Regions from separate parts of the Bradyrhizobium sp. 172 genome, predicted to be linked through region 1. Evidence: riboswitches for the same ligand, from Rfam matches in the RefSeq annotation. Region 1 holds a riboswitch; the other holds the start of a gene.
The links. A riboswitch is a leader RNA that binds a small molecule or an ion and turns the genes downstream of it on or off. The one in region 1 is predicted to bind S-adenosylmethionine.
Positions count from the first base shown of each region.

Region 1 (9,528 bases):
AACCAAATCGCAGGCCCGGCCGAATATGGTCCCGACAAACCGTACGCGGGCGGCCCCGCTTCGGGCCAGCGGCTCGAGCGTGACGTGCTGTCGCTGTCCGGCATATCGAGCCTGATCTGGCTGGAAGGTATCAACGATTTCAGCAAGAACGGCAATTTTACCGCCGACCAAGTCATCGCCGCGATGAAGGATCGTGTCGCGAGGCTACGTGCGAAATGGCCGCAAGCCCGGATCATCGGCGCCACCGTCGTTTCGGCATTGGGTAGCACCAGCGCGGCACATGGTTTTCCCGAGCAGGATGACAAGCGCAAGGCGCTCAACGCATTCATCCGTAGCTCGGGGACATTCGACGGTGTAATCGATTTTGATCGGGCGACGCTCGATCCGGCCTCGGGTGGCCTCAAGCCGGAGTTCGTTCCCGAAAGCACGACTGGTGGCGCCGGCGACAAGCTTCATCCCAACCGCACCGGATATCTGGCGATGGGACAGGCCATCGACCTCGAGCTGTTCAAGCCGGGAAAGATTAGCCGTAGCGCGAAGCAGTAGGATGGATTCAGAGTCTCCTCTCTCCATTCATCGCCCTCAGCTGTCGTAACTCCCTCCATGCGGGTTACGAGCTGAACTCACGGCCGCTTCGCCGGATCGTGATGACCGGCCGGGAATGCCGAGCCGCAAACTCCGCTCTCTCTCCATGTCGGCCGCACGATGATGCGGTCGCCCAGGCAGGAGAGATATCATGACCAAGTCCAGGCTGTTCATTGCCGGTATCGCCATCTCGACCACGCTCGCGACGCCCGCGTTTGCGCAGTGGCAATGGCAGTTGCAGGAGCCGGCAGCATACGCCTCGATGTATCCGAACGGTGATCGCAACGTCTCGAATCCGACGACGCGGGAGACGATGGCCTTCGTCCCCTCGCCGAAATCACCGCGCCCAATGGTGATGCGCGCGACCAAGGGCAAATAGCCGCCATCCACCACTTGCCCGTCGCGAACTGGGCCCGGTCATGTCCCGGCCGGGCCCAATGCGCGTTGCCTTGAACGAGGCCTCGAAAAGTTGCCTTGGACAATCGCGACAGTCGCGCGTGCGGATCGACAGCCAACGAAAATATTCCGAACAGGATCGTCAGGAAAACGTGATGCACAAGATGCACGGCGCCGCGAATAACCGCAGCCGCATTCAAATCACTCCACACCAGGGAAGCATGCATGCGCCGGAGATGGCGCGCGGAATCCAATCCGCTTCCCAAATGGAGGAAGCTTCAAATGCGGATCATCAATTGCGGACTGATGCTGGGTATTCTCGCTGCCTGTTCAGGGCAGGCGCATGCCGACGACAATGTCACAACCGAAATCCACTCGCTGAAGGCGAAGCTGAAGGAGCTCCAGCAGCGCGTGGACTCCGAGGCGCGCAAGACGCGACAGGGTGAAGCGCAGGCGAAGGCCGTTCAGTTACCAGCAAGTTACAAGGCGCTCGCCGCCGATCCATGTGCGGCCGGCAAGGTCTGCTACAAGGGCGTGACGTTGACCTTCGGTGGCTGGGTCGATCTCACCGGCGTCTACCGCTCGCGGAATCTCGCTTCCGATACCGGCTCGGTCTACAACTTCATCCCCTATCAGCAGAGCCGCAACTTCAACATCCCGGAAACGCGCTTCTCGGCACGCCAGAGCAGGTTCTCGGTGCTGGCCGAGGGCAATGCCGATGCCGACACGCACCTCGCGGGTTATGGCGAGATCGATTTCGAAGGTGCGGCTCAGACGGCGAGCTCGGTTGCGACCAACTCGTTCAATCCGCGCATGCGGCAGCTCAGCCTGGAACTGGACCGCAGCGATCTCGGTCTTCACTTCCTCGCCGGGCAATCCTGGTCGCTGAACGCGCCGACCAAGTCCGGCATCGATCCTCGTGGCGTCGATGCGCCCGGCGTGATCGACTTCGAATCCGTTCCGGGATTTCTTGCCTGAATCAGGTGCCCGACGTCACGGTCAAGGCCGCCTGGGACCCAAGGCTCGGGCCCTATAAGTTGCATGTCGAGGGGTGGGCGCTCTACCGCCAGCTGTTCGACCGTTTCAACAACGCCAACCACCCCTACGACACCGGAAGCTTCGGCGGACACATCTTCGTCGAGCTGATTCCGAAAACCCTCGATCTTCAGCTCTATGGCTCGCACGGCGTGCTGGGCCGCTTCACGGCAACACCGTTCGCCGACGCGGCGGTGGCGCAGGACGGCACCCTCCTCCCGCTGACGATCACGGCGGCCGCCGTCGGCCTGATCTGGCACGCGACGCCCAGCCTCGATGTCTACTCCTATGCAGGCCTCGAAAAGGCCAAGGCGAATTTCGCCAATGTTGGAACGGTGCCGTTCGGCTACGGCAATCCGCTCTACAACAACACCGGCTGCTTCACCGAAAACTCGGCGGGCGCGACCTGCAACGGCAACACCAGGGAGGTTCGGCAGATCACGGCCGGGATCTACGACACCATCTACCAAGGCAATTTCGGCACGCTCAAAGCCGGCCTGCAATATTCCTACACGCAACGGTTCGCGTTCGCCGGCGTCGGCGGCGCGCCGAAGACCGACGACAACGTCGTCATGACGCAGATCCGGTACTACCCATTCTAGTCACGGAGCCACGCAGGCTCGTAGCCCGGATGGAGAGAAGCGCGATCCGGGAATCCTGCCTCAAGCGACGGAAGTCCCGGATTACGCCTGCGCTCCATCCGGGCCACTTCGGTGCTACGGCTTGTTGCCGAGCTGCGCATGCGGCCGGCCGAAATCGGGCGCGGCCGAATCCTGGCCGATTTCGACAATGCCGCGGCGGATGGCGCGGGTGCGGGTGAAGTGGTCGAACAGCGCCTCGCCATCGCCGCGGCGGATTGCGCGGGTGAGCTTTGCCAGATCCTCAGTGAAGGTGCCGAGCATCTCCAGCACGGCTTCCTTGTTGGCGAGGAAGACGTCGCGCCACATCGTCGGATCGGAGGCGGCGATGCGCGTGAAGTCGCGAAAGCCGCCGGCGGAGAACTTGATGACCTCTGACTCCGTCACCTGCGCCAGCTCGTCGGCGGTGCCGACGATGGTGTAGGCGATCAGATGCGGCAGATGGCTGGTGATCGCGAGCACGAGATCATGATGATCCGGCGTCATGATCTCGACCTTGGCACCCATCGCCGCCCAGAACGCGCGCAGGCGATCGGTGGCAGCCGCATCAACGCCCTCCGGCGGGGTGAGGATGCACCAGCGGTTGATGAAGAGCTCGGCGAAGCCGGAATCGGGACCCGAATGCTCGGTGCCTGCGACGGGATGCGCCGGCACGAAATGGACGCCTTCCGGCAGGTGCGGCGCCATATCCCTGACGATGGCGCCCTTGACCGAGCCGACGTCGGAGATGATCGCGCCGGGTTTGAGATGCGCGGAGATCTCCTGCGCCACCGGGCCGCAGGCGCCGACGGGAATGCAGAGGATGACGAGATCGGCGTCCTTCACGGCTTCCGCATTGGTCGCGACGACCTGATCGACGATGCCGAGCTCCATCACGCGTGCGCGCGTCTTCTCCGAGCGCGCGGTGGTGACGATCTCGGAAGCCAGACCCTGGAGCTTCGCGGCGCGTGCGATCGAGCCCCCGATCAGGCCGAAGCCGATCAGCGCGACGCGCTGGAAGTGCGGGGTCGCGCTCATCGTCCGGCCATGAAGTCGCGCAGGCCCTCGACGACGAGGCGGTTGGCCTCCTCGGTGCCGATGGTCATGCGCAGCGAATGCGGCAGGCCGTAGTTCTTCAAGCCGCGCAGCACCAGCCCGCGCTTGGTGAGGAAGGCGTCGGCTGCGTCCGAGGTCTTGCCCTCGGTCGGGAAGTGGATCAGCACGAAATTGGCGACGCTCGGCGTCACCTTCAGCCCGAGCTTGCCGATCTCCTCGGCGAGCCAGTTGCGCCAGGTCTCGGTGAAATGCTTCGACATGGCCTGGTGCGCTGTGTCCTCGATCGCGGCAACGGCGGCGTACATGGCCGGCGTCGACACGTTGAAGGGACCCCGGATGCGGTTGACCGCGTCGATGATGTGCTCGGGGCCGAACATCCAGCCGATGCGCAGCGCCGCAAGACCATGGATCTTGGAGAAGGTGTGGGTCACCACCGTGTTTTCGGTGGTCGCGACCAGCTCGATCCCCATCTCGTAATCGTTGCGCGAGACGTAGTCGCAATAGGCTGCGTCCAGCACCAGCAGCACGTGCGAGGGCAGGCCGGCGCGCAGGCGCTTGACCTCGTCGAACGGCACATAGGTGCCGGTCGGATTGTTGGGGTTGGCGAGCCAGACCAGCTTTGTCTTCGGCGTCACCGCCTTGAGGATGGCGTCGACATCGCAGGTGAGGTTCTTCTCGGCCGCGATGACATTCTTCGCGCCGACCGCCATGGTCGCGATCGGATAGACCAGAAAGCCGTGCGTGGTCGAGATCGCCTCGTCACCGTGGCTGAGATAGGTGTGGGCGAGCAGGTTGAGGATCTCGTCCGAGCCGGCGCCGCAGATGACGCGGTTGGGATCGAGCCCGAAGGTGCGCCCGATTGCTTCGCGCAGCACGCGCGAGGTTCCTTCCGGATAGTCTTCCAGATGATCCGCCACCTGCTTGAACGCCTCGATCGCCTTCGGCGAGGGCCCGAACGGCGTCTCGTTGGCCGAGAGCTTGAACACCTTGCGGCCAGGCTCTGCCACCGGGGTCTTGCCGGGCGTGTAGGGCGCAATATCGAGAATGCCGGGATTCGGCACGGGGCGGGACATCTTCAACTCCGGAGTGGGCTTAAGCGGTTCGCGACTTACGATTTCGACCCGGTCGGGGGCACCGTATAGCGCGTTGCGTGGCTGCCGACGAGGGCCGTGGAGCGCACCGAGGCCCCCGCTTCGATCAGGGCAGCCTTGATCTTGTCGATGCTGCTTGTCGCGGTGACCGAGACCAGCAGCGCGGCGCCGTCGAAGGCGGTGTCGGGCACCGCCACGATCTCGGCGAGCGGCGACAGGGCGCGCGCGACCTCCGCATTCCACCCAGAGACGCGTACGCTGAAGGTCTCGACCTCCGTCACCAGCGCGCTGTCGGCGACGCGCGAGACCGCGAACACGGGCAACGCCGCCGGATGGTCGGCGCGCTCGACGAAGGGCAGCCGCGCGATGATCTTTGGCGCGCCAGCTTCTTCCAGCGACAGCCACCACGGCGTGCGGCTCGAGGTCGCCGAGACCAGCGCCAGATCGCCCTTGGACTTCGCGACGGCCTCGACCGCCGCCTGCGCGCTGAAATGCGCGACGTAAGGCACGGTGAAGCCGAAATGGAATCGCGCGGAATCGCGCATGGCCGGCTCGCTCGCCGAGATGTCGGCGTGGACCGAGAACGGGGCCTGGACATAGGTGAAGGTCGCGATGATGACGCGCCAGATGCTCTCGACCGTGTCGAGCGGCAGGATGCCGCGATGACGCTGCACGAGGTCGCGCATCATGGAGGCCTCGCGTGCCGGGCGGAACGCCGAGCCGACCTCCTGGGTCTGCTTCACCTGGATCAGGCGGTCGATGATGTCGCCGCGTTGCATCAGCAGGCGATGCATGCCTTCGTCGATCGCGTCGATCTCCTTACGCAATTCCTGGAGTGATGGTGGCGCGGGCGGACGTTGGGACATGTCTGACAGGTGCTGCTGAGAGGCTTTCCAATGCGGATCAGTCGAGCCGTCACCGCTGTGATGGATATCCTGATTAGGCAGTCGGGGCTGCGAAAGCAAAGAGAAATGCAAAGAGAAATCGGGCCCTTTCCGCCCGTGGCGCGACAGGCGAATTTGGCTGATCCGGGCCGTGACTTGACGAAAACCGTCCAAGACGGTAGTTTTTACCCGTTCCGTGGTCATTTGAGCCGGCCGGCTTGCAGCCACGTTAAAAAACTCGCTAAACAGGCCGGGGACGCTTTCGATCCCGGCCGAACCTATCGTTCAGGCCGGGTTTTTCATGGCCTGATGTCAATGCGGTCACTTCTACGATCGCAAACGAGGTCGATGGTCAGATGGTTGGCGTCCAGTCCATTCCGAGTCCCGCGATCACCGCCGACGAGCGGTCGCACGAGGTGGATCATCCGAGTTCGCACGTCGCGCAGTTCGGCTCGGAGCAGCCGCTGCGGCTCGACTGCGGGGTCGATCTCAGCCCGTTCCAGATCGCCTACCAGACCTACGGCGAGCTGAATGCCGATCGCTCCAACGCGATCCTGATCTGCCATGCGCTGACCGGCGACCAGCACGTCGCCAACGTGCACCCTGTCACCGGCAAGCCCGGCTGGTGGGAGACCTTGGTCGGCCCCGGCCGGCCGCTCGATCCCAACGAATATTTTATCATCTGCTCCAACGTGATCGGCGGCTGCATGGGCTCGACCGGCCCGGCCTCGATCAATCCCGCGACCGGCAAGGTTTGGGGGCTCGATTTCCCCGTCATCACCATCCCCGACATGGTGCGCGCGCAGGCGATGCTGATCGACCGGCTCGGCATCGACACGCTGTTCGCGGTCGTCGGCGGCTCGATGGGCGGCATGCAAGTGCTACAATGGACTGCGGCGTATCCGAGTCGCGTGTTCTCCGCGCTGGCGATTGCCTGCTCGACACGACACTCGGCGCAGAACATCGCGTTCCACGAGCTTGGCCGTCAGGCGGTGATGGCCGACCCCGACTGGCACCATGGCGGCTATGCCGATCGAGGTATCCATCCGCATCGTGGCCTCGCTGTCGCCCGGATGGCGGCGCACATCACCTATCTCTCCGACGCCGCGCTGCATCGAAAATTCGGGCGGCGCATGCAGGACCGCGAGCTGCCGACTTTCTCTTTCGACGCCGACTTCCAGGTTGAGTCCTATCTGCGCTACCAGGGCTCGTCCTTCGTCGAGCGCTTCGACGCCAACTCCTATCTCTATCTGACCCGCGCGATGGACTATTTCGACATCGCCGCCGACCACGGCGGTGTGCTGGCGAAGGCGTTCGCGGGAATCCAGACCCGCTTCTGCGTGGTCTCCTTCACCAGCGACTGGCTGTTCCCGACCTCGGAATCGCGCGCGCTGGTGCACGCGCTGAATGCGTCGAGCGCGCGGGTGTCGTTCGCCGAAATCGAGACCGATCGCGGTCACGACGCCTTCCTGCTCGACGTGCCCGAATTCCTTGATATCTCCCGCGCCTTCCTGCAATCGGCAGGCAAGGCGCGCGGGCTCACCGCCAATAATGCTTAAGGACGGCTAGTCATGTCTGTACAGGAAGCGTTGCCGCTGGGCGGCCTTGCGACCGGGCAGCCCGGTGATTTTCGCGCGGACCATGTGCTGGTGGCCAACATGGTCAAGCCGGGCTCGAAGGTGCTCGACGTCGGCTGCGGCGAGGGCGACCTGCTCCAACTGCTGGAAACCCGCGGCGTCGACGGCCGCGGCATCGAGCTGTCGCGCGAGGGCGTCAACCGCTGCGTCGCCAAGGGTCTTGCGGTGGTGCAGGGCGATGCCGACACCGACCTCGTGAATTATCCGGATGACGCCTTCGACTACGTGATCCTGTCGCAGACGTTGCAGGCGACGCGGCAGCCGAAAGTGGTGCTGGAGAATTTGCTGCGCATCGGCCGCCGCGCCATCGTGTCGTTCCCGAATTTCGGCTTCTGGAAGATGCGGCTCCAGCTCCTGATCGGCGGCCACATGCCGCGCACGGAGAACCTGCCGGCAAGCTGGTATGACACCGCCAACATCCATTTCTGCACCATCAAGGATTTCGTCGAGCTCTGCGACGCGATCGACGTCAAGATGGAACGTGCCGAGGCGCTCGACCTCTACGGCCGTCCGCTGCGGCTGCGGATGCCTTGGTGGGTGTGGAATCTGTTCGGCGAGCAGGGCGTGTTTCTGCTGACGCGGGGCGGCAGGAAGTAGGCCGGCCCGTTACCCCATCTACGCGACCCAGTACCTGGTGACGCCTTCGCGCTAATGCGCCGCCAGTGACCTCGGGTCGCGCACCGGCCATCTTCCCGCTTCCACCAGCGTGACGAACCGTTCCACCGTTTCGTTGAACAGCGCTGGCTCTTCGAGATTGAGGACGTGGCCGGACTTTGGAAACATGGCGAGCCCTGCCGCCGGCAGATGCTTCTTCAGAAACAGGCTTGCGCCCACGCACGGATCGTCCTCGTCGCCGCAGATGATGAGTGCCGGCGTCGTGGCCGCTCTGATCGCGTCCGTCATCGTAAAGATCGAGGGACGGCCGGCCTGGAAGCCGCGCATCGTCCGCGCTGATCCCTTGGCGTCGTGCCGCGCCAGGGCGGCATAGAAATCGGCGTGACCGCGCGGGTCCTTCACCAGGAAGGGAATCCGGCTCGGCGCCTCGCGCGTGACTTTTGCGACTTCGGCTGAGCCGAGCATCTCGAATTGCTCCGCGTTGGCGCGGCACTGCTGGCGCCAAGCGTCGAGGTTCTCGATCTCCGAGCCCGAGCCGACGCCGGCGAGCGTCATCGACAGCGCACGTTGGGGCGCGTTGAGCCCGATCTGGAGCGACGAATAGGCGCCCATCGAGAGGCCGACGAAGTGCGCGCGATCGATCTTCAGATGATCGAGCACCGCGAGCGCATCGGTGTAGAAATGCGTGTAGCGGTAGACCTCGCCATCAGGCACGTCCGATGGCGTGTAGCCGCGTGCGGAATAGGTGATGCAGCGATGGCCGCGCGAGAAGTAGCGCATCTGCGGCTCCCAATTGGTGTAGTCGGCCGCGAATTCGTGCAGAAAAATAATCGGCGTGCCCGTGCCCGCTTCTTCGAAATAGAGTCGACAATTGTCCTTCGTGAGGGCGTGAGGCATCCGGTTTTCTCCCTGAGGTGGCTGCGGCTTTGGAATGCCGTCCTGCGGTCAGCGCATACGATGGTAGCACTTATTAATCATCGTCCAAATTCTTAGGGGCCGCGTCTTGTTCTCGCCACATCAGGATACTGATACAGCCCGCGGATGTCGGCCACCGCACGGGCCGACGGGGAAGTGGGGTGTCAACGAAGGATGAAGAATGTTCGAGTTGTTTGCGTCTCGCCTGTCGCGCTGTGTCGTTGCGCTGGCTGTTTTCTTCGCGGCGTTCGCCGCCTTCACTTCTCCGGCGTCAGCACGACCTCATCGTCATAGCGCAGAGCGGCACGCTTACGCGCATCACGCCAGCAGACATCATCATTACCGGCATGCACGCGGCTCGCGCTTCGAGCGCGGCGCGGCGCAATTGCAGGCGAACGGCTTCGGCAACACCTTCGCCAGCTATGATCCGAACGCCAATAGCGGCGGCATCGCCATAAGCGGCAGCGCTGGAACGGCTATGAGCGGCAGTGGTGGAATGGCCATGAGCGGCAGCCGTGGAATGGCCATGAGCGGCAACGCTGGAATGGTTACCAGCGGTGAGATGACCACGCGCGCCAGCCGTCGAATTATGAGGCGTGGAGGTGGGATAGCCACTAACGCGAATGACGGCGGCATGGCCAATAGCGCGACGAGCGGCGGCGGCTTCGGCGGTGGGTCGGGCCTCGTGTCCGAGGCA
Region 1 is NZ_CP064701.1:884,056-893,583, forward strand. It holds gene IVB07_RS04145 (GDSL-type esterase/lipase family protein) at 1-546, shown strand, start outside; gene IVB07_RS04150 (hypothetical protein) at 737-964, shown strand; gene IVB07_RS04155 (hypothetical protein) at 1,264-1,959, shown strand; gene IVB07_RS04160 (hypothetical protein) at 1,965-2,618, shown strand; gene IVB07_RS04165 (prephenate/arogenate dehydrogenase family protein) at 2,733-3,671, opposite strand; gene IVB07_RS04170 (histidinol-phosphate transaminase) at 3,668-4,762, opposite strand; gene IVB07_RS04175 (chorismate mutase) at 4,798-5,646, opposite strand; SAM riboswitch at 5,851-5,930, shown strand; gene IVB07_RS04180 (homoserine O-acetyltransferase) at 6,021-7,223, shown strand; gene metW (methionine biosynthesis protein MetW) at 7,236-7,898, shown strand; gene IVB07_RS04190 (alpha/beta hydrolase) at 7,950-8,813, opposite strand; gene IVB07_RS04195 (TIGR02594 family protein) at 9,013-9,528, shown strand, end outside.

Region 2 (9,528 bases), 1.4 Mb from region 1:
CACCTTCGCAGCGCCCTGCGACGAGAAATACATCGTCGAGGCGAGGCCGATGAAGGCGTAGAACGGCGCCACTGTCGACAAATATTGGTGGCTGGTGGCGCGCACGGTCGCGCTGTCCGTGAAGATGTTCACCCAGAGATCGGGGAAGGCCGCGACCAGGCACGCCGGTGCACCGACGGCGACGAAGGCGCTCGCCGCTGCGATCCAGGCGATGCGCCGGGCGCGGGCGATGCGGCCGGCGCCGACCGCCATGCCGATCATCGGCACCGAGGCGATGCCGAACGAGAACGCGATCGAGGTCAGCAGGAATTCCAGCCGCGCACCGATGCCGTAGCCGGCCAGGATCGCGGTGCCGAATTTCGCAAGCATGTGAGTGAAGATCGAGATCGTCAGCACCGATTGCAGCGGCGAGAAGCAGGCGATGGTGCCCACTTTGAGGATGTCGAAAAACATCGCCCATTGGATGCGAAGTCCGCGCAGCTTCGGCGTCACGCGGGCGCGGCCGGAGAACAGGTACCAGCCCATCACGCCGATATTCATGCAATAGGCAATCAGCGCGCCGGCGGCGACCCCGCGCATGCCGAATTGCGGCACCGGACCGAGGCCGAGGCCAAGCGTGCCACCGAGCACGATCTGCCAGGCCGCGGAATTGAGGATCAACAGCGACGGCAGCTTCATGTTGCCGGTGCCGCGCAGGACGCCGGCCATGGTGTTGAGCAGCCAGGGCAGCACGGCGCCGCCGAAAAACACCTGGGTGTAGGCGATCGCATGCGTCAGCACGTCGCCGCGGCCGCCGAGCATCTCAAGCACCTTGGGCCCGAAGATCAGCATGCCCAGCATGAAGACGAGGCCGAAGCTGATGCCGATCAGCAGCGCGTGCGCGGCGAGCGTCCCGGCACGCTCGCGATCGCCCGCGCCGAGCGCGCGCGCGATGGCGGAGGCCACCGCGCCGCCCATCGCACCGCCTGACATGGTCATGGTCAGGATCACTGTCGGAAACACCAGCGCCATCGCAGCCAGCGCTTCCACGCCGAGCCGTCCGATATAGGAGGTCTCCGCAATCACGGTGCAGGTGCCGGCTGAGAGCGCGACCACGTTGGGCCAGGCCAGCCCGAGCAGCGTGCGCAGGATCGGCCCGTCCATCAGCGCGCTCCTCACGGGGCGCGGAGGCGGCGGCAGCGGACGCTCTTGTTCATCGACCGGGATTTCGGCGATGTCTGACATGTCCTCTCCGGGCAAAGCGCCATTTCCGGCGCAGCAATGCTTGGGTGTGCCAATGAATTGGTTCGCGCAGGGCGCAACAAGAGGCTTGTTAGCACGACGCGCAGCGATTCCTCCTGCGCTAGGTGCAGGCGTGCCCTGCGGCAGCGCGGTGACGCCGTCGTCTACCCAATCGTCCAGAGCAATGGCGGACGACCGCTCGGTGTCGGGGACAGGTGCACGCCGATGTGCCGGCCGCACCCGGCCGCAAGCCCCTCGAACAACCCCGCCAGCACCTTGGCGCAAGCGGAGTGGTTATCGGCGCCGTCTTCCATCAACCTCCAGCTCTGCTGACGGATTTCGAACGTGCCCTCGGATTGCGTCGTCTCAGCCGCATCGTCCTGCGCGACAAACAGCGCGTTGAGGAACGTCGCGAATTCGCTCGCACCGCCGCGGCCCATCGACAGCGCCGCAGCGACCTCATCGAAATATTGCATCCCGATCAGCTTGCCCGTGAGGTGCAGGAGATAGCCCGCATCCTCCGGACCGAACAGCTGCACCATCACGGGCGCGGCGGTGCGCACATATTCCATCGCATAGTTGCGATAGGCTTTTTCCAGTCTCGGCCTTGGCCAGCTTGCGACCGGCAACGCCGGAGCCGCGGCTGCATCGAACAGCGGGGCTTCGAGGTGCCGCGCGAACACGAGGCGCTGGTCGAGCTCGAGGGGCTGGTCATATTGATAATAGTAGCCTTCGAGCCCGTCCTGGCCGTCGACGCTCTGCTTGGTGCAGACGAACCCCAATCTGGTATCGCCGAGCGCCACGCCGTTGTTGGCGTGCCAGCCGCGCAGCATCGCGCGCGAGACTTCGCCCGGCACGCCGCAGATGGCAGTGCCTTTCCAGATCCAGCGCGGCGGCGGATAGCGGATCCAGGCTTTGCGGTCGCTCTCATACATGTATTCGACGTGCACGCCGCCGATCCAGTTCGAGAGATAGTGATATTGCGCGGCTGCCACGGCGGGCGGCAGATGGCTCAGCCCGAGCTTCTCCAGCCCCGGCAGGAAGCGCTCCTGCTGCTGGCGGCGGAACACGCGAAAGACGAACTCCGCAGCATCTGCCGTGCCGCGACGCGTGACCACGGTGAGGATCAGACCGGTGAAGTAGGCGTGATAGAGATCGGCAACCGCGCGCCAGCGTTTCCATTGAGCTTCCTGCGCGGGGTCTGGTGCGGTCATGTTCGCTCCCGATCGTTGTTCTGATCGAGTGTGTCACTGCATCCGGTGACGGACAAGCTGAGCCGCACGCAGGGAGCCCTGCACGCCGGCGCGCCAATTCCGCATCACGAATTTTGCGCAGGCTTAGTTTGCGAGGCTTTGGCGGCACGCTCGCGCTCGACGCGCTCGGTGACGTCGCGTGCCATCGCCACCGATCCCTGCACCACTCCAGCGGCGTCCCGCACCAGCGCAAAGGTCATCTCGATGTAGAGCTTGCGTCCGTCCTTGTGCAGCGCGCGGGTCAGTGTCGGCTTGCCCGCAAGCTTCATCGCGCCGCTGGCAAGCGCGGCCTCAAAACCTTTCCAGTGCGCGGCGCGCAGATGTTCGGGAATGATCAGGTCGAGATTCTGGCCCAGCGCTTCGTCCGCCGAGAAGCCGAACAGTGCGGACGATGCGCGGTTCCAGCGCATGATCGTGCCGGAGCGATCCGAATAGATCAGCGCGTCGGCGACGTCGTCGAGGATTCTTGCGTCGAGTTCGGATTGATCTGTCATTTCGCCACCTCGGACGTAGCCCGGATTCACTTCCCATCTTGACACAGATTCGGTGTCATCGCCCGACTTGATCGGGCGATCCAGTATTCCAGAGGCGGATGTGATCGAACCAATAGGCTACGGCGTACTGGATGCCCCGGTCAAGCCGAGGCATGACAGCGGAAGGTGAGGCTATCCCTACACCCGGAAATGCTTGCTCAGCTTCAGGCCCTGCGCCTGGTAGTTCGAGCCGATGCGCTGGCCGTACATCGCGTCGGGGCGGGCCAGCATCTTCTCGTAGACGAGGCGGCCGACGATCTGGCCGTGCTCGAGGATGAACGGCACCTCGCGCGAGCGCACTTCGAGCACGGCGCGCGAGCCTAGCCCGCCGGCGCCGGCATAGCCGAAGCCGGGATCGAAGAATCCGGCATAATGCACGCGGAACTCGCCGACCAGCGGATCGAACGGCACCATCTCCGCGGCGTAATCGGGCGGCACCTGCACCGCCTCTTTCGACGCGAGGATATAGAACTCGCCGGGATCGAGGATCAGGCTGCCGTCGGGACGGGCCGAGATCGGCTCCCAGAAGTCCTCGACGGAATAGCCGGCGCGGCGATCGACGTCGATGACGCCGGTGTGGCGCTTGGCGCGGTAGCCGACGAAGCCGCCGCTCTTCTCGCCGGAGAGATCAACAGAGACGGCGACGCCGCCGGTGAGGTCGGCATCGTCGATATCGACGAGACGCTCGGTCGCGTGCAGCGCCTCGAGGTCGTCGATGTTGAGGATGGCATCGCCGGTGCGGAAGCGCACCTGGCTCAGGCGCGAGCCCTCGCTGACCAGCACCGGAAACGTCTTCGGGCTGATCTCGGCATAGAGCGGGCCGTGATAGCCGGCACCGATCATGTCGAAGCGGCGGGTGCCGTCGGCGATCACGCGGGTGAAGACGTCGAGCCGGCCGGTCGAGCTCTTCGGGTTGGCGGCCGCGACGATTTCCGGCGGCAGCGCGAGGCTTTCAAGCAGCGGCACGATGTAGACGCAGTTGGTCTCCAGCACCGCGCCGTCGGCGAGGCTGAACTCGTGCAGCTTCAACTCGTCGATGCGCTCGGCGACCGTGGCGCCGGGACCGGGCAGGAAGCTGGCGCGAACGCGATAGGCGATATCGCCAAGACGCAAATCGAGGCTCGCCGGCTGGATCTGGCTTTCGACGAAGTCGTAAGCGGGCAGGATGAGACCGCCCTCCGCCATCGCCGCGATCATGCGGTCGGGCAGGATACCATTGGCGTCGGCGGCGACCGTGAACGTCAACCCGGGGTCCTCATCAGGGATCAAACACATCCCGACATGCGGGAAATATGAGCGTTTTACGGCTATCCGATGGACGTCTTGACGGAAAGGGCATTGCGGAATATGAGCATGACTTATCCCGTGGTGATTTGAGCCGGCCGGCTTGCAGCCACGTTAAATAAGTCGCTAAACAGGCCGGGGACCTCTGTGATCCCGGCCCGTGGAGATATTCCAGGCCGGTTTTTTTGTGACCATTCTCGATGGTCACTTCAGGAGGTCCTATGTCGAAGTCCCCGGCGCCAACCGCCCACTACCGTCCCGAAACTCGCCTGGTTCATTCCGGCACCTTACGCTCGCAATATGGCGAGACGTCGGAGTCGCTGTTCCTGACCCAGGGCTACGTCTACAACAGCGCTGAGGAGTGCGAGGCGCGGTTCAAGGGCGAGGACCCCGGCTTCATCTATTCACGCTACTCCAATCCGACCATCTCGATGTTCGAGCGCCGCATGATCGAGCTCGAAGGCGCCGAAGCGGCACGTTCGGCCGCGACCGGCATGGCCGCGGTGACGACCGCGATCCTGGCGCCGCTCAAGGCCGGCGATCACGTCGTGGCCTCGCGCGCGCTGTTCGGCTCGTGTCTCTACGTCGTGCAGGATTTACTGCCGCGCTACGGCATCGAGACCACGCTGGTCGACGGCCTCGATCTCGACCAGTGGCAGCGCGCCATGAAGCCGAACACCAAGACGTTCTTCCTGGAGAGCCCGACCAATCCGACGCTCGACGTGCTCGACATTCCCGGCATTGCCGAGATCGCGCATAGTGGCGGCGCGCGGCTCGTCGTCGACAACGTGTTCGCCACCCCGATCTGGCAGAGCCCGCTCGCGCTCGGCGCCGACGTCGTGGTCTATTCCGCGACCAAGCACATCGACGGCCAGGGCCGCTGTCTCGGCGGCATCATCCTGTCCTCGGAAGCGTTCATCGCCGAGCACATCCACAATTTCATGCGCCAGACCGGCCCGTCGATCTCGCCGTTCAACGCCTGGGTCCTGCTCAAGGGGCTGGAGACGCTCGCCGTGCGCGTGCGCGCGCAGACCGAGACGGCGGCGCGCATCGCGGACGTGCTGGCGAGCCATCCGAAGATTTCGCGGCTGGTGTTTCCCGGCCGCGCCGATCATCCGCAGGCTGCATTGGTGAAGAAGCAGATGCGCGGCGGCTCGACGCTGGTCGGCCTCGAGGTCAAGGGCGGCAAGCAGGCGGCGTTCCGCGTGCTCAACGAGCTCAAGCTCGCCAAGATCTCGAACAATCTCGGCGACGCCAAGAGCCTCGTCACCCATCCCGCGACCACGACGCATCAGCGTTTGAAGCCGGAGGACCGCGCCGCGCTCGGCATCAGCGAAGGATTCATCCGCTTCTCGGCAGGCCTCGAGCACGCGGACGATCTGATCGAGGATCTGACCGCGGCGCTGGAGAAGGCGTGAGTTATTGTCGTCCCGGCCTAGTGCGCAATTGCGCATGGGGGCCGGGACGACAAGTCACATTGGCCGGTACGTCCGCACGTCCGCGGGCACGTTCACGCCGAGCTTGATCTGGCCGACGGAGCGAATGATGTCGTCGCCGAGGAGCTGGGCGAAGCAGGCATAGCCCCAATCGTTCATGTGCAGTCCGTCGGCGATCACGAAACTCTCGACCGGAAGCGATTGCTTCTCGTGCCAGTCGCGCATCACCTCGAAGCGCGGGAAGATGCCGACGTGACGGAGCTCGGCGACCTTGCCGAGCAGCTTCACCATCTTGCCGGCGCTCTCGGCGCGCTGGTTGACGGCGGGCGAATATTGCGGATCGACCAGCACGATGTCGGTGCCGCCGGTGGCCTGGATGCGAGCGATGCCGTCCTCGACCAGTTTGGCGGTCTCGCCAGGATCGAGATTGCGCAGCACGGCATTGGTGCCGACCTGCCAGATCACCAGATCCGGATGCACGTCGATCACCTCTTTCTGGAGACGCTTCATCATCTCGGGCGCATCCTCGCCGCCGACGCCGGCATTGACGACGGTGATGTCGGCGGTCGGATAGTGCCGGTGCAGCTGCGCGGCAAGGCGATTGGGATAGTTGAACTCCGGCGAGCTCGCGCCGAATCCCGCGGTCGACGACGAGCCGAACGCGACGATGACGACGGGCTGGCCGGCGACGAGCTTGCCCGCGACATGCGGCAGCGAGCCCATCGCCTTCGAGCCGCCCTTCGGCGACAGGCAGGGCACGCGGCTAAAGATGTCGCCGGCGGATTTCGCGACCTGCTTCACCTTGTCGATGGCGCGCGCCGTGATGCCGCGCTGGTCGGGGGACGTCGCTGCGACGGTGGTCTGGGACGGTGAAGCGGGAGCCGGATCAGCCGACTGCTGCGGGGCCGGTGTTGCCTGCGCGGCCTGCGTCTGCGCGTGGGACTGCGAGGCCGGACTCAGCAACAGCAGCACCGCTGCTGCGGGCACAGCCAGCCATGCCGTCAGGCAAAAAGGGCGGAGAGAACTCATTAACGCTAGACCTCAATTTTGCTGCTGGGCCGGCTCCAGATGGGCAGCGTCGATCAGGAACTGTGCCAACGCCCGGCCAAGGCAATCATGGACCTGCTTCGCCAACTCGGGCCCGCGCGACGGGCTGAATAGGTCGAACTGGCCCTGATCATTCCACTGCCGCATGATCGCGAACCGATCGAACAGCGGAATATCGTGCTCCTGCGCCACCACCCGCATATTGTCGAGGTATGGCGGCACCGAGATCATGGTTTCGGTACGCGGACTGTACTGCAAATTCATCAAGACGACGTCAGCCCCTGCCTTTTGCAACGCAACAACCCCTTCGGTCACCGCGCCACGAAAATCATCGGGATCGATGGCTCGGATAGCATCGACAGTCCCGGTCTGCCAGATGACCAAAGTAGGCGTTCTTGCTTCCATCAGCTTAACGAAGCTGGCAGCCGCCTCCTCGGCCGTTTTCTTGCTCTGTATTTCTACGGAGACGTGCACAGTCTCGGACGGCGGCAGCTTGTCCTTCAGGATGGCCTGCATCCGCGCCGGATAAGAGGCGTCCTCGGAAGCCGGAATCGTGGTCGAGCGACTGCCGATGACCAGGATTTCGAGCGGCTTGCCGGCCTTCACGGCATCGGCGACCTTGGGAAGCTGGCTTTCGCTGGTGAGCAGATAGGACGGCACTTCACAGGCTGCGGGCGCGGCTGAAGCAGCCGGCGCAGCATCGTCCGCGCGCGCCGGAGGCGCGGCGAGACCACCGCACAGCAGGATCAGGCTCAGGAAAACCTTCGCCTTCATCAGCCCCCTCCCGCCATATCGGCGCTGCCGACGGCGCTTTTGGTTTTCGAACCGCTCTTGTCAGCCACCCGCTTGTACCACGAAATCAGCCAGGCCATGGCCCACATGATCAGGATTCCGGAGAGACTTATTAGCGCATGCATGACCGGGCCGCCCGAGACTTCGGCCAGGATGAAATGGCCGGCAAAGGCGAGGAAGACGCCGAGACAGAATATCTCCAGGGAATGCGAGCCGCACAGGATCAGCGGCCGCAGCCAGGGCGATTTCAGGCCCGGCCAGTCCCGGGGCAGGACGCGCACGGTGAGCGCGGCCAGCGCCAGGAAATGCGTGAAGCGCAGCACGTCAAGGTCGGCCTTGTCGATCGGATACATCCACTGCTCGAGCCGCTTCGGCATGAAGTGGGAGAGCTGCGGCACATACCAGGTCAGCGTCACGTAGAATGCCGCAACCAGATAGGCGATCGCGATCCACATCGTCACCCGCGAAGCCAGAATGTGCGACATGCGTCGCGCACCCCCGAGCGCGCACCATGCCCCGAACACGAACAGCAATTGCCAGGCGAAGGGATTGAAGGCCCAGAAGCCGTTCGGATAGGCCGACAGATAGAGGTCGTATTCCCAGGTCACCGCGTAGAGCGCGACCGAGAGGCCGAGCGTCACGTCGGGGCGCCACTTCATCAGCCACAGGATCAAGGGCAGCGCCAGCATCAGCACGATGTAGAGCGGCAGCACGTCCATGTTGACCGGACGGAAGCGCAGCAGCAGCGCCTGCACGATCGTGACGTCGGGCTGCTTGAGGAAATCCATGATGCCCATCTCTTCGGTGTAGAGCGGGTTCTCGAACCTGGTCGCGACGTAGGAGATTTCGGCAAGGAAGATCGTGAACAGGAAGACGTGGGCGACATAGATCTGCCAGACGCGCCGCAGGATGCGCGCGGTGGCGACGACGATGCCGGACTCCAGCATCGCCCGACCGTAGACGAAGGCGGCGGTATAGCCGGAGATGAAGATGAAGATCTCGGTGGCGTCGCTGAAGCCGTAATTGCGGATCGTGAACCAGGTCAGAAGGCTCGGCGGCAAATGGTCGATGAAGATCAGCCACAGCGCAAGGCCGCGGAATAGGTCCAGCCGGAGCTCGCGCTCGCCGATGGCTGGCAGCGAAATGGCCGGCGCGGCCGCGCGCCGCTTCGCTCCCGCGGACTTGACCTCCACAGGTTTAGCGGTTCCCGCGATCGTCGATCCCGTCACTTGGTCGGCAATGGTCATCGGGGGCCTAAAAACCCTTCCGCAAATCGCGACGTGGCAAGGAGTGTACCGGTCCGGCCGTCATCTCGCAAAGCGACCGGATCACAAGCAAGTACATTTGCAAGCCCATTTGGACGTGTACTTCCCTGCGAATTCTGGCGGGACGATGTCGCCAAGGCGTCTCCGGCGTTTGGTTCCCGGGCGGTTTTCGGTATGATGGCAATCATGTACCGCGCCGTGACCCGCCAGATCGAAGTGACCGTCGAGCCGAACTTTGTTCCGGAGCAGTCGTCGGCTGACCGCTCCCGTTATTTCTGGGCCTATACCGTCGTCATCACCAATTCCGGCGACGAGACCGTGCAGCTCAAGACGCGGCACTGGATCATCACCGACGCCACGGGCCGGCAGCAGGAGGTGAAGGGCGAGGGCGTCGTCGGCGAGCAGCCGACGCTCGCGCCCGGCGAACGCTTCGAATACACCTCCGGCGTCCCGCTCACGACCGCCTCGGGCTTCATGACCGGCCGCTACCAGATGGTCAGCGCGACTGGCGAGCGCTTCGAAATTGACGTGCCGACGTTCTCGCTGGACAGCCCGGACAACAAGCGGGTGTTGAACTAGGGCAGGAGATGGTGGGCGCGCTCCGCTTTGGCCGACCCTATCGCACCTGCAGGCTAACGCCTTACGCGTCTTCCACGCCTGCTTCATCCGGCGTGAACTCGTACACCGAGCTGCAGAA
Region 2 is NZ_CP064701.1:7,656,970-7,666,497, forward strand. It holds gene IVB07_RS36305 (MATE family efflux transporter) at 1-1,224, opposite strand, end outside; gene IVB07_RS36310 (hypothetical protein) at 1,386-2,435, opposite strand; gene IVB07_RS36315 (PAS domain S-box protein) at 2,540-2,968, opposite strand; gene IVB07_RS36320 (2'-deoxycytidine 5'-triphosphate deaminase) at 3,146-4,252, opposite strand; SAM riboswitch at 4,363-4,442, shown strand; gene IVB07_RS36325 (O-succinylhomoserine sulfhydrylase) at 4,513-5,709, shown strand; gene IVB07_RS36330 (SGNH/GDSL hydrolase family protein) at 5,764-6,756, opposite strand; gene IVB07_RS36335 (SGNH/GDSL hydrolase family protein) at 6,769-7,548, opposite strand; gene IVB07_RS36340 (OpgC domain-containing protein) at 7,548-8,813, opposite strand; gene apaG (Co2+/Mg2+ efflux protein ApaG) at 9,018-9,410, shown strand; gene IVB07_RS36350 (Hsp33 family molecular chaperone) at 9,472-9,528, opposite strand, start outside.
Region 2: another riboswitch for S-adenosylmethionine. It lies ahead of IVB07_RS36325 (O-succinylhomoserine sulfhydrylase); the one in region 1 lies ahead of IVB07_RS04180 (homoserine O-acetyltransferase).